3 regions of the Mesorhizobium shonense genome follow, and region 1 is predicted to be linked to each of the others. Evidence: predicted binding sites of a transcription regulator. Region 1 holds the regulator's gene; each other region holds the start of a gene.
The links. Region 1 encodes LexA, which represses DNA repair genes until DNA is damaged. Its sites were predicted from a motif close to TGTTCNNNNTGTGTTCNG; they were not measured.

Region 1 (4,559 bases):
ATTCCGCCCGAGATGAAGGCAGGGTCGCTGGTGACAGGCTATGCCCGGCTCTTGCCGCCGACCGGACCGGTCCGCCCCGAAAGTTATGACTTTTCCTTCGATAGCTATTTTTCCGGCATCGGCGGCAGCGGCTTTTTCCTCGGTGACCCGAAAGTCATTTCGACAACCGATCCGGCCGCTGGGGCGAGCATCACCTCGGCGATCGAGAACGCGCGCGAGGCGATTGCCGGTCACATCAGAAGCACCGTCGGCGGACCCGAAGGCGAGATTGCCGCGGCGCTGATCGTCGGCATTCGCGCCGGCATCCCCGAAGACATCAACGAGGCGATGCGGCGGACCGGAATCTACCACATCATCTCGATCTCGGGCCTGCACATGGCGCTGGTCGCCGGCACGATCATGCTTCTGCTGCGCGGCGCCTTCGCGTTGTTTCCGGATTTCTCTTCGCGGCGCCCGGTGAAGAAATATGCAGCGGCCATCGCGCTTGTCTCGATCGCCGCCTATCTCGTCATCTCCGGCGTGGTGGTCGCCGCCGAGCGAAGCTTCATCATGCTTGCCGTCATGCTGGTTGCCGTGCTGTTCGACCGCGCGGCGCTGACGATGCGCAACCTGGCGATCTCGGCCGTCGCCGTCATCCTTGTGTCGCCACATGAAGTGGTCGGCCCAAGCTTCCAGATGTCGTTCGCCGCAACCGCCGCCCTTGTCGGCGCCTATGCCGGCTGGGCCGACTACCGCGCCAGCAAGGAGAGGGCGCCGCCAGCAAAGCGCTCGTTCCTGCGGTTCCTGTCGCGAAAGCTGGCGGTCGGAGCGGGTGGCGCCGCCATGACGTCGATCATTGCCGGAAGCGCTACGGCGCTGTTTGCCATCTGGCATTTCCAGCGCGTCTCGCCGCTCAGCCTATTGGCCAATCTGGCGATCATGCCGATCGTTTCGTTAATCGTCATGCCGTTTGCCGTCCTAAGCGCGTTGGCGATGCCATTCGGCATCGATGGTCCGTTCCTCTATTTGATGGGCAAGGGCCTGACGGCGATGATCGCGATCTCGGCGTGGATTTCGCAATGGTCGCCAGTCGATGCCGTAGGGCTGATCTCGATCCAGTCGGTGCTGCTGGCAACGATCGCGCTCGTCATCGCGACTATGGCGACCACCTGGCTCAGGCTGGCGGCCGTTCCTTTCGCTCTGGCCAGCCTGTTGACGATCCCGCAGGTGCGCACGCCGGACCTTTTGATCTCCGAGGACGCGCATCTGGTGGCCATGCCGATCGGCGGCGGCGAACTCGCCATCAACCGTGCCCGCTCCAACGAATTCACCACCGACAACTGGAAACGGGCGCTGAAGGCCGAAGCGATCGTGCCGCCGGAGACGTTCGCCAAAGACGCGCTCGACATAGCCGATCCCGTCGACCTGCCGCCAGGTTCGCCGTTCTATTGTACCGGTGATCTCTGCATCGGCCGGCATCCTTCCGGTGCGATCGTCGCGTTGGCGGAAAACCGCAACAGTGCCAGGCCGGCCTGTAGCTTTGCCGACCTCATCGTCATAAACGACGCCACGGCCTATAATCCTTGCCGCGATCCACGGGTTCTCGTCGTCACCAAGCGCCAGCTCGCGCGTGACGGCAGTGCTGCCGTCTTCTTCGACCCGCAATCGGCAACGGCGCGACCAGCCATTCAATATGCAGTCGAAAAGCCCTATCGCCCCTGGCATGAGCAGCGAAGCTATTCGCGCGAGGCGAGGGGCCTGCCGCCTTACAAGCGGCCCGAGAAGCCAGAGGCCAAGCCGCAACCAGCTCAGTAGCGGCGGATCAGCCCGACCAGCTTGCCCTGAACCTTGACGCGATCGGGTCCGAAGATGCGGGTCTCATAGGCCGGGTTGGCGGCCTCGAGCGCGATCGAGGCGCCCTTGCGGCGGAAGCGCTTCAGCGTCGCTTCCTCGTCGTCGACCAGCGCCACCACGATCTCGCCCGGGCTCGCGGTGTTGGCGTTGCGGATGATGACCGTGTCACCGTCGAAGATGCCGGCCTCGATCATCGAGTCGCCCTTGACCTCCAGCGCGTAATGCTCGCCGCCCGCGATCATATCCGGCGGCACTGTGATCGAATGCGTCTGGTGCTGGATGGCGTCGATCGGCACGCCGGCGGCGATGCGGCCCATCACCGGAATGGACACGGCCGAAACGGCATCGTCGTCATTGCTGGGCGTTGGCGCGCGCGAGGGCGCCGCAGGCTTGATCTGCCGGCCGAGATTGCCTTGGCCGCCCTGGATGACGCTCGGAGAAAACTTCCTCGCCGCATTGAGGCCGGGCGCGATCGAATCGGGCAGGCGCAGCACTTCCAGTGCGCGCGCCCTGTTCGGCAGCCGGCGAATGAAGCCGCGCTCTTCCAACGCCGTGATCAGCCGATGGATGCCCGACTTCGAGGCTAGGTCGAGCGCCTCCTTCATCTCGTCGAAAGACGGCGGAATGCCGCTTTCCTTGAGCCGTTCGTGGATGAACATCAGAAGTTCATGTTGTTTGCGCGTCAGCATGGCAGCCCCAACGGGTCCTGAAACCAGAATCAGAAAAACAAACCCAGAACAAACACTATCTGTTCCAGTTGTGTTCCGCAACCGTTTAAAGTTTAGTGAATGTGTTGACGTTTTGTTCAGCGTAACATCAGAACGCTGCATTCGTCGCCGACCTCGGCCGCCGGGGCGAGGGGCTGGCGCACGATCAGGCCGTTGGCGTCGGCCAGCATCTTGAGCATAGAGGAATCCTGGATGCCGAACGGCGTCGCGACCAACTGTCCGGCGTCCTCGCGCACGACGGCCCGCACATAGTCCTGCCTGAGATCGTTGGCGTGCATTGCGGCAGCCAGCCGCGCAGTGCGGATGTCCTGCCGGTAGCTACGGCCGCCGAGACGCGCCAGAAGCGGCTTCAGGAACAATTGCGAGCAGACAAGGCTTGCCACCGGATTGCCGGGCAGGCCGATGCAGCGGATGTTGCCAAGCCGGCCGAACATCAACGGTTTGCCGGGGCGCATGGCGATCTTCCAGAAATCGAGCTGCATGCCTTGGCCGGTCAGCACGTCGTGGATCAGGTCATGATCGCCGACCGACGCGCCACCGAGGGTGACGATGACATCGGCGCCCGCCTCGACGGCCTTTCCGACCAGAGCCGCAATCGCGTCATGGCGGTCGGCAGCGATGCCGAGATCGAGAGCGCGCGCGCCAACCGACTGCGCGGCCGCAACGACGCCATAGGCATTGGACGAGATGATCTGGTCGGGGCCGAGCTCGCTGCCCGGCGGCAGCAATTCGTCGCCGGTGGCGATGATGGCAACCAGCGGTCGGCGCACCACGGTGAGGCTTGGATGGTTGGCCGACGCCGCCAACGAAAGCGCCGCTGGATCGAGCAGGCGGCCTTTTTCGAGCAGCACGTCGCCTTTCAGGAAGTCGAGACCGGCTCGCCGGATGTTGCGTCCTGCGGACGTCGGCTCGGTCACCTCGATCTGGCCGCCGCCGAGGTCGCGGACATTTTCCTGGATGACGATCGTGTCGGCGCCTTCGGGGAGCGGCGCGCCGGTGAAGAGGCGCACGGCCTCGCCCTTGCCGACGATGCCGGTAAAGCCGCGCCCGGCCGGCGCCATGCCGATCACGGAGAGCCGCGCCGGCACCGAGCCCACATCCGCAAAGCGTGCGGCATAGCCGTCCATGGCCGAAGCATTGAAGGGCGGCTGAGTGCGCAGCGCCACCACCGGTTCGGTCAGAGCCCTATCCGCCGCGTCGGCCAACGGTATGCTTTCGCCCGGCAGCGCAGTCGCGCCGGCCAGCAAGCGCTCGAGCGCCTCGGCGACCGGAAGCAGTGCCATCTTAGGATTCTGCCTTGTAATCGCCCGACTTGCCGCCGGTCTTCTCGACCAGCCTGATGCCGGAAATCACCATGGCGCGGTCCGCCGCCTTGGCCATGTCGTAGATGGTGAGGCACGCGACCGACGCCGCGGTCAGCGCCTCCATCTCCACGCCCGTCTTGCCGGTGACGCGGGCAAGCGCGGTCACCTTCAGGCCGGGCAGCGCGCGGTCGGGCTCGATATCGACCGCAACCTTGGTCAGAAGCAACGGGTGGCAGAGCGGAACGAGTTCATGCGTCTTCTTGGCCGCCATGATGCCGGCGATGCGCGCGGTGCCCAGCACGTCACCCTTCTTGGCGTCGCCGGCCAGGATCATCTCCAGCGTTTGCGGCTGCATGGTGACAAAACCTTCGGCGATTGCGGTGCGCGTCGTCTCGGCCTTGTCGCCGACATCGACCATGTTGGCTTCGCCCTTGGCGCCAAGATGGGTGAGGGCTGCCATCTCAAACGGCCTCGGCCGGCGCCTTGCCAGTCAGCAGAAGCGAGGTCGCGGCCGCCACATCGGCCTGCCGCATCAGGCTCTCGCCGACGAGGAAGGTGCCGATCCTGCTCTTTTCCAGCCGACGGCAATCCTGATGGGTGAAGATGCCGCTTTCGCTGACCAGCAGCCGGTCCGCCGGCACCATGGCGGCGATCCGCTCGGAAACGTCGAGGCTGGTCTCGAAGGTTCGCAAAT
Region 2 (4,559 bases), on a different contig from region 1:
CGGAAGGTCAATCCGTATCGCCGTGACCGTGTCCATCCCGACCTCGCGCAAGCCGAAAGCACGATGCGAGGCCCGCTCCGGGTCGGACGCGGCGAAAAGGTGGGGCATCGGGTGGTAGCGGAAATAGAGCCGTGCCCGTTCGACCGGCGTATTGACCACTGCCAGGCATTCGACGCCTTTCTCACGCAGAGCCGGATTGAGTTGCGCCATGGCCGCGATGTGACGGCGGCAGAACGGACAGTGCAGACCGCGAAACAAACCGATCAACAACGGGTTACGGCCTCGAAAATCATTGAGCGCAATCTTGCCTTCGCGCGAGATAGCATCGAGCACTATATTGGGCGCTGGGTCGCCCGGCTGCAGTGGGTGGTCAACACTACACATGGACATGGACAAACTCCTCGCCCAAGCTCAGTCGGCAAAAGGCAGCAACACTACATTTCGGGTTGGACCCGTGCTGGGCGCAAACTCCCGCGCCAGAGCAAACAGCGTTCGGCCTCTGCCATATTGCCAAGGTCAAGATTGCAAGCCCATCATAGCACGGAAAAAGCATCTGCGGCGCACGCATATCGCGAGCCGTCTCGGGCGCCGCGGCAAACAGTAGTCGTCTCATCCGTGCCATTGGACGACCACAGCGGCGAGACCGACAGGATCTTTCAGATGCGCGTTCTAACGGTGCTCAACGTCTTGAAACTTGGGCGGCTTCGATGTGGCCGGAGCCAATGTGGCGAATGAATTTCACTCGGTAGCACTCCCGAATTGTTGTTCTGCAGGTCAGCTTCCGAAGCTTGTTTTTTGACGCTGAAGTCTGCGGCGACTAGGGTCGTCAACGGATCGTATCACGACACTTGCGAGGCTGGCCGGCAATGTCGGGAGCTGGCGTGACCTGCTCGTTCTGGCAGATGAGCCAACGGCACCTTTCCCCCCACCCATTGCTGCCCTTCCTGGGCCGTTTCTCCTTCCCGAAACCCGACGTCGAGCGCAACCAGCGCTCCTGACCCGAACCGGTCATAGACTACGACGAGTTCGACCGGACGTCAGCAGGACGGAAAGCTGCCATTTGGATGGTCGATCCAAGCTCGATGCCCGGTTGCGCGCCTCAAGGGCGGGGCACTTTGGCGTAGCCGAGCAACCGCTCATTCCTCGGGCAAGCCAGCCAGCCGCCACCCTTCCACAAACATGTCGAACAGTCGCGGACTGTGGCGCAGCGGGTGGCTTGCCTTCATGACGGCGATCGAGACGCGGGGATTTGCCGCCCGCAGCTTAGCGATTGCATCGCGTGCGATCGATGGATCCTGACCGTCGGGAGGAACCGAGCGTCCTAGCGATGCTCACGCCGCAACGACAGCTGCTATCTGCGAGCGACCAGGACGTGAGCCTCTTGGGGGAACGTCAACTCCCCTCCACTTGAATAGATTGCCAGCGAGGAACTTAGATCACCCGTGATCGCTGTGATTACTGCATCGCGATGTCCGGCATCCATTCCGCTCACCAGTCCAGCCTGGGGAGTTGCTGCTAGCTGTAGTCGCACGTATTCCTTTGGCGAGGGGAAACGGATGTTCTGGGTAATCGTGTGGACGGTCACATGGCGAAAGCCCGCGCCAGCCACCAGTCGGTAAAGCTCGTCAGCATCGGCGAGTGAATGCTCGGACCGTTTGGTTGCCGAAGCGCCTGGACCGAGATGTCGGTCCAAGGCTTCTGCCAGAGCCTTCGCCGCAGGAGTGTGGTCAATAGCGCTGAAAACGCTTAAGGCCAGTCGGCCGTTAGGCACCAGCACCCGGAACATTTCACGTAGCGCACCCGATCGGTCCGGGAAAAACTGCAGTCCGAGCTGGCAAAGAACCAGGTCGAAGGTGGAGTCAGTGAACGGCATTTCGAGCGCGCTTCCCTCGCACCAGTCAATACGCGGTCCAGCGCCTGTCGGGAGCGATCGAGCAACGGCAAGCATGCCCGTATTGATGTCGAGGCCGACGACCTGCCCCCCTCCCATACGCTCGGCCGCGACGCGTGCCACCACGCCGGTGCCGCAGGCGAGGTCCAGAACCCGCTTACCAGATTGAGGCGCAGCACGATCCACTAGGTCGGCGGCCCACAGGGCGGTAATTGCCGGGACCAAGTAACGCTCGTAGAGTTCCGCGGCGCTGCCTTCCAGCTGCCACTGCTCCTGCTGGGCCATAGAGTCCCTCCCGCACAACCAGCCGCTCGGGCAACGGGCCCGACCAGAGCTTTAAACAGCAGTCATAAAGCGCGTGTATGTCAACCAGCAACCAGTGTGGAAACAGAGCAGATCGATGGAAGGTCCGCTCACCCACCCTAACGAGACCTCTACTCCTGTCTCAGCGAATGCCCCCCGGCGCCTTCTTCGGCGAGATGGCGCTGATCAGCGGCGAACCGCGTATGGCGACCGTCAGCGCCGCAACGGCGGTCTCACTCCTGTCGCTGCACTCGGCGGATTTCCAGATGCTGTGCAGCAGCAGCCCGGAGATCGCGGAAATCATCCGCAAGACCGCGCTCGAGCGGCGCGGCGCGGCACCGATTGCTTGACCGCGTCAGGGGCACTGTGATCATCGCGGTCCAAGATCGTCGCCAAACGGCGTGCGTCTGTTCCCGTAATGTTCTTGCCTAAATCCGAAATCTATGGTTGTCTGGCCTGACCTTGCTCGCGGGCTGATCGCAAATCCGCGGGTGGGCCGGCATCCGGGGGCTTGAGAAACATGGTGGCGCGAGTTCGCACGGTGGCTTTCCAGGGCATCGAGGCGGTGCCGGTCGATGTCCAGGTGATGATCGCGCCGGGCAAGGTCGGCATGCAGATCGTCGGCCTGCCGGACAAGGCGGTGGCCGAAAGCCGCGAACGCGTGCAGGCCGCGCTTCATGCATCTGGCCTGTCGATGCCGTCGAAGAAAGTCACCGTCAATCTGGCGCCGGCGGATCTGCCCAAGGAAGGCAGCCACTACGACCTGCCGATCGCGCTTGGGCTGATGGCCGCACTTGGCGCCATTCCGGGCGACATGCTGGCCGGCTATGTCGTGCTCGGCGAACTGTCGCTCGACGGCACCATAGCGGCGGTGGCCGGAGCGCTACCGGCGGCGATCGGCGCCAATGCCGAGGGCAAGGGCCTGATCTGCCCGTTTGCCTGCGGGCCGGAGGCGGCCTGGGCCGGCAAGGATTTCGACATTCTGGCGCCGCGCAGCCTGATCGCCGTCGCCAACCACTTTCGCGGAACGCAGGTGCTGTCGCGCCCCGAGGCCGGCATCCAGCTTGCAGCGCGCGACCTGCCGGACCTCGCCGACATCAAAGGCCAGGAAAGCGCCAAGCGGGCGCTCGAAGTGGCGGCGGCCGGCGGGCACAATCTGCTGATGGTCGGACCGCCCGGATCGGGCAAGTCGATGCTGGCGCAAAGGCTGCCCTCGATCCTGCCGCCGCTGGCGCCGAAGGAGCTGCTGGAAGTCTCGATGATCGCTTCCGTTGCCGGCGAACTCGGCGAAGGCAAGCTCACCGACCGGCGGCCGTTCCGCGCCCCGCATCATTCGGCCTCGATGGCGGCGATGGTGGGCGGCGGCTTGCGCGTGCGGCCGGGCGAAGTGTCGCTTGCCCATCACGGCGTGCTCTTCCTCGACGAGTTGCCGGAATTCACGCCGCAGACGCTGGATGCGCTGCGCCAGCCGCTGGAGACCGGCGACTGCGTGATCGCGCGCGCCAACCATCGTGTCACCTATCCGGCGCGCATCCAGCTGGTGGCGGCGATGAACCCGTGCCGCTGCGGCATGTCGGGCGAGCCCGGCTATCGCTGCCTGCGCGGCGACCGCTGCCGCACCGAATACCAGGCGCGCATCTCCGGCCCGCTGCTCGACCGCATCGACCTCAGGATCGAAGTGCCGGCGGTCTCGGCGAGCGACCTGATCCGGCCGGACAAGGCCGAGACGAGCGCCGCGGTCGCGCAGCGTGTCGCCCGCGCCCGCGCCATCCAGCGTGAGCGGCTGGAAAAGCTGGGCGCCTCCGCCACCACCAACGCGCATTGCCCGCCTTCGGTCGTCGAGGAGATCGCCAAGCCCGACGCCGCCGGTCTGACGCTGCTCAAGGACGCCAGCGAAAAACTCGCCTTTTCGGCGCGGGCCTATCATCGCGTTTTGAAAGTGGCGCGCACGCTGGCCGACCTCGACGCCAGCGAAACAGTCGGCCGCATCCATCTCGCCGAAGCGATCTCCTACCGGATGAGCGCGGAACGCATGGCGCAGGCGGCGTAGTCACAAGAAACCGCGCGGGGACCGGGTCCGCTTCTTCACGCGGCTCCGCTTGCTCTTGCTTTCCTCTTCATTGGATCCCAGGGATCAGCTTCTGCAACGTCGGCGCCATGATCGTGGCGAAAGCCGCGGTATCGCCATAGGCTCGCGCGGAAAGCATCGCTCCGTGAACGGTCGCCATGAAGGCCTCCGCCTCGACACGCGGCGTTGCGGAAATTGTCAATGCGCCTTTCCCGACGCCCCGCTCGATGACACCGGTCAGCCAACCCGAGAGAAATTGAAAATACGCCCGGACCTCCACGGCAACCTCGGGCGGAA
Region 3 (4,559 bases), on a different contig from region 1:
GTATCGTAGAGCTTGAAAGCCGTCTCGCCATCCAGCATGTCGCCGGCGTGGAGCGTCTCCGTCGCATCCGCGAGCAGGCCGAGACCGCGCACCAGCGTCTTGCGGAAGCGAGTCTCCTCGAGCTTGAGCGTCTCGGTGATCAGCGCCTCGCCGCGCACGAGCTCGGGATAGGCCTGGCCCATCTCGCGCACCAGCGCCGGAACCAGCTGCCACATCAGCGGTTCCTTGGCACCCAACAACTGCGCGTGGCGCATGGCGCGGCGCATGATGCGGCGAAGCACATAGCCGCGGCCTTCGTTGGACGGCAGCACGCCGTCGGCCACCAGGAAGGAGGTCGAGCGCAGATGATCCGCGATCACGCGGAAGGATCCGACGTTCTCCTGGTTGTGACCGTGCCCGAGCGCCGAGCATGCCGCATCGATCAGATGCTTGAACAGGTCGGTCTCGAAGACACTTTCAACCCCCTGCAGGATGGATGCCATGCGCTCCAGGCCCATGCCGGTGTCGATCGACGGGCGCGGCAGATCGATACGCTCATCCTTCGTCACCTGCTCATACTGCATGAACACCAGGTTCCAAAATTCGAGGAACCGATCGCCATCCTCTTCCGGGCTGCCGGGCGGGCCGCCCCAGATGTGCTCGCCGCGGTCGATGAAGATCTCCGAGCACGGCCCGCACGGGCCGGTGTCGCCCATCGCCCAGAAATTGTCCGAGGTCGGGATGCGGATGATACGATCGTCGGAGAAGCCGGCGATCTTTTTCCAGTAGCCGGCCGCCTCGTCATCGGTGTGATAGACGGTGACCAGGAGCTTGTCCTTCGGCAGGCCGAATTCCTTGGTGATCAGGTTCCAGGCAAGCTCGATCGCGCGCTCCTTGAAGTAGTCGCCGAACGAGAAATTGCCGAGCATCTCGAAGAAGGTGAGATGGCGCGCGGTGTAGCCGACATTGTCGAGATCGTTGTGCTTGCCGCCGGCGCGCACGCTCTTCTGGGCGGTCGCGGCGCGCGAATACGCACGCTTCTCCAGGCCGGTGAAGACGTTCTTGAACTGCACCATGCCGGCGTTGGTGAACATCAGCGTCGGATCGTTGCGCGGCACCAGCGGGCTGGAGGCGACGATCTCGTGACCCTCCTTGCGGAAGTAGTCGAGGAATGTCGACCGGATGTCGTTCACGCCACTCATGAGTACTGCCTTTTCGCGAGAACCGCCGGCTTGGCCGGCGGCAAATGGGCTTTCGTGTTTCAGACGATAGGTGGCCTTTTAGCCGTAGCTCTTGACCCTGTCCAGAAACACGGAATTGGGCCAATTCACGAGCTGTCCGTGCATGTGTACCGCCCCCGAAACGCAAACCGCCGGCACAAGGCCGGCGGTTCGGGACGCAATACTCAAGAACGCGATTACATAAGCATATACAGATATAATAGGATTGTGGCCAAACTCCGGCCAAGCCGACTAATTGCCAGGCAATTCCGGACGGAAACCGCTGCGCACTCCCCCGGAATTGCCTGGCCTTACATCGCGCCGGCTTCGTCCTCAAAACCGTCGCCGCCGCCTTCGGAACCGCCATTCTCGAGGAATTTCTCCGCAATCAGCCCGGCATTCTGACGCAACGCCAGTTCGATCTCGCGCGCGGTGTCCGGATTGTCGCGTAGGAACAGTTTGGCGTTCTCGCGGCCCTGGCCGAGACGCTGCGAATTGTAGGAGAACCAGGCGCCCGACTTTTCGACCACGCCGGCCTTGACGCCGAGATCGACGAGCTCGCCGGTTTTCGACACGCCCTCGCCATACATGATGTCGAACTCGACCACCTTGAAGGGCGGGGCCAGCTTGTTCTTCACCACCTTGACGCGGGTCTGGTTGCCGACCACCTCGTCGCGGTCCTTGACCGAGCCGATGCGGCGGATGTCGAGGCGCACCGAGGCATAGAATTTCAGCGCGTTGCCGCCGGTGGTCGTCTCGGGCGAGCCGAACATGACGCCGATCTTCATGCGGATCTGGTTGATGAAGATGACCATGGTGTTGGAACGCGAGATCGAGGCGGTCAGCTTGCGCAGCGCCTGGCTCATCAGCCGTGCCTGCAGGCCGGGAAGCGCATCGCCCATCTCGCCCTCGATTTCGGCACGCGGCGTCAGCGCAGCGACCGAATCGACCACCAGCACGTCGATGGCGCCGGAACGCACCAGCGTGTCGCAGATCTCCAGCGCCTGCTCGCCGGTGTCGGGCTGCGAGATCAACAGGTTTTCGAGATCGACGCCGAGCTTGCGGGCATAGACCGGATCGAGCGCATGCTCGGCATCGACGAAGGCACAGATGCCGCCCTTCTTCTGCGCTTCCGCAACCGTATGTAGCGCCAGCGTCGTCTTGCCCGAGCTTTCCGGCCCGTAGATTTCGATGATGCGGCCGCGCGGCAGACCGCCGACGCCGAGCGCGATGTCGAGGCCGAGCGATCCCGTCGGCACGGTTTCGATCTCGACCACCTGCTCGTTGGCGCCGAGCCGCATGATCGAGCCCTTGCCGAAAGCGCGCTCGATTTGCGACAGCGCCGCATCCAGAGCCTTTGATTTGTCCACTGCCTTATCCTCTACAAGCCGCAAAGAATTCTGAGCCATGATACATCACCCCTTGGTCGTCAATGAAGGCCGGACAATCCGTAATCCTTGCCATTTTGTACCTTTTTTGTTCTCATTTGGCAAGAGGCAGCAAATAACTGAAAAATAATCGATATCCGGATTTGTTCTATTTTTGTCTCACTAGAACTGGTGCGCGCCAACACCGCTGGCCCAAAGAGACTTCGATTTCCAGCCGGCCCGAATCGCGACCCGATTGCGGGGCGATGCGGGGAAACCTAGTGTGCGCACGCGAACAATCAACGAAGGTCACCTCTCCCGCATGCCGACATCCCCGAAAATTCTGGCGCTGGGTGGCGCCCATATCGATAGGCGCGGCCAGGTATCGGGCGCCTATGTGCCCGCCGCCTCCAATCCCGGCGTCATGCGCGAGGAGGTCGGCGGCGGCGTCTTCAACGCGCTGCGCAGCGTGGTGAAGCGCGGCGTGTCGGCCTCGCTGCTTTCCGTGCGCGGCGGCGACGCGGCGGCCGAAACGGTCGCATCGGCGATCGCTGGGGCCGGCATTGACGACCTTTCTGTGGTGTTCCTCGACCGCACGACGCCAAGCTACACGGCACTGATCGACAGCGAGGGCGAGCTGATTGTCGGCTTTGCCGATATGGGCCTCTACGACCTCGCCTTCCCCAAGCAGATCCGCCGCGCCAAGGTGCGCGAGGCGATCGCCGAGACGGACGTGATCCTTTGCGACGCAAACCTGCCGACGGCGGCGCTCGAGCGCCTCGTGGCGCAGGCTGGCGAGAAGCCCATCTTCGCCATCGCCATCTCGCCGGCCAAGGTCGTGCGGCTGGCGTCGCTGCTCGATGATCTCTCGCTGCTGTTCATGAATCGCCGCGAGGCGGCAGCGCTTGCCGGCGCCGACCTGTCCGGCCAGGATCTTGTCAATGAGTTGAGACGGGTGGGATTGCGCGCCGGCGTGGTCACGGCCGGCAGCGCTGCGGTGCTGGGCTTCGACCAATCCGGCGTCTTCGCCATCGACCCTCCACCACCGCGACGGGTCGCCGACGTCACCGGAGCCGGCGATGCGCTGACAGGTGCCACGGTTGCCGCGCTGCTGCGCGGCCTGCCCCTGCGGGCAGCACTGCGCGAAGGTGTTGCCGCGGCGATGCTCGCCATCGAGAGCGCCGAGGCGGTGCCGTCCTTCACGGCCGCCAGTTTCGCGCAGGCGCTTGCCCTTGTGCCGGATGCGCGGGAAGTGGCATAGGACCGGCACGCCAGATCAGCTTGCCGGAGCATGCTCCGGATCGGAGACAACCATGACACCCGAAACCGCTCACCCCTTCATCGACATCCATCCGCCGGTGGCGGAGGCGCTCGCCGCCGGGCGGCCGGTGGTGGCGCTGGAAAGCACCATCATCACCCACGGCATGCCCTATCCCGACAATGGCGCGATGGCGGCGAAGGTCGAGCAGATCATCATCGATGGCGGGGTGGTACCGGCGACGATCGCAGTGGTCGACGGCCGCATCAAGATCGGGCTGTCCGACGGCGAGCGCGAATCGCTCGCCATGACCGGCGACGCCATGAAGCTGTCGCGCGCCGATATCGGCTTTGCCGTCGCCCAAAAGCGGACCGGCGGCACCACCGTTGCCGCGACCATGATCGCCGCGCACATGGCGGGCATAAAGGTGTTCGCCACCGGCGGCATCGGCGGCGTCCACAAGGGCGCCGAAAAGAGTTTCGATATCTCGGCCGATCTTGACGAGCTGGCGCGCACGCCGGTGATCGTCGTCTCGGCCGGCGCCAAGGCGATCCTCGACATCGAAAAGACGCTGGAAGTGCTGGAAACGCGCGGCGTGCCGGTCATCGGCCATGCTTGCGAGACCATGCCGGCCTTCTGGTCCCGGCAGTCGCCGTTCCGCGCGCCGCTGACGCTGCATGCGCCTCAGGACATCGCGCATTTCTACCGGACGCGGCAGGCGCTGGGCCTGAGCGG

Region 2: ABID26_RS35020 (YifB family Mg chelatase-like AAA ATPase) is a predicted target of LexA. The motif match lies at 2,603-2,620, and genes of this name have one in related genera.
Region 3: recA (recombinase RecA) is a predicted target of LexA. The motif match lies at 2,666-2,683, and genes of this name have one in related genera.

Annotation. Positions count from the first base shown of each region.
Region 1 is NZ_JBEPLM010000003.1:94,289-98,847, forward strand. It holds gene ABID26_RS09825 (ComEC/Rec2 family competence protein) at 1-1,794, shown strand, start outside; gene lexA (transcriptional repressor LexA) at 1,788-2,522, opposite strand; gene ABID26_RS09835 (molybdopterin molybdotransferase MoeA) at 2,639-3,844, opposite strand; gene moaC (cyclic pyranopterin monophosphate synthase MoaC) at 3,846-4,325, opposite strand; gene trpC (indole-3-glycerol phosphate synthase TrpC) at 4,327-4,559, opposite strand, start outside.
Region 2 is NZ_JBEPLM010000028.1:26,839-31,397, forward strand. It holds gene ABID26_RS35005 (peroxiredoxin-like family protein) at 1-390, opposite strand, end outside; gene ABID26_RS35010 (class I SAM-dependent methyltransferase) at 1,352-2,176, opposite strand; partial or broken gene ABID26_RS35015 (cyclic nucleotide-binding domain-containing protein) at 2,350-2,544, shown strand; gene ABID26_RS35020 (YifB family Mg chelatase-like AAA ATPase) at 2,715-4,244, shown strand; gene ABID26_RS35025 (TetR/AcrR family transcriptional regulator) at 4,312-4,559, opposite strand, start outside.
Region 3 is NZ_JBEPLM010000011.1:125,491-130,049, reverse strand. It holds gene alaS (alanine--tRNA ligase) at 1-1,181, opposite strand, end outside; gene recA (recombinase RecA) at 1,511-2,608, opposite strand; gene ABID26_RS25365 (carbohydrate kinase family protein) at 2,889-3,827, shown strand; gene ABID26_RS25360 (pseudouridine-5'-phosphate glycosidase) at 3,880-4,559, shown strand, end outside.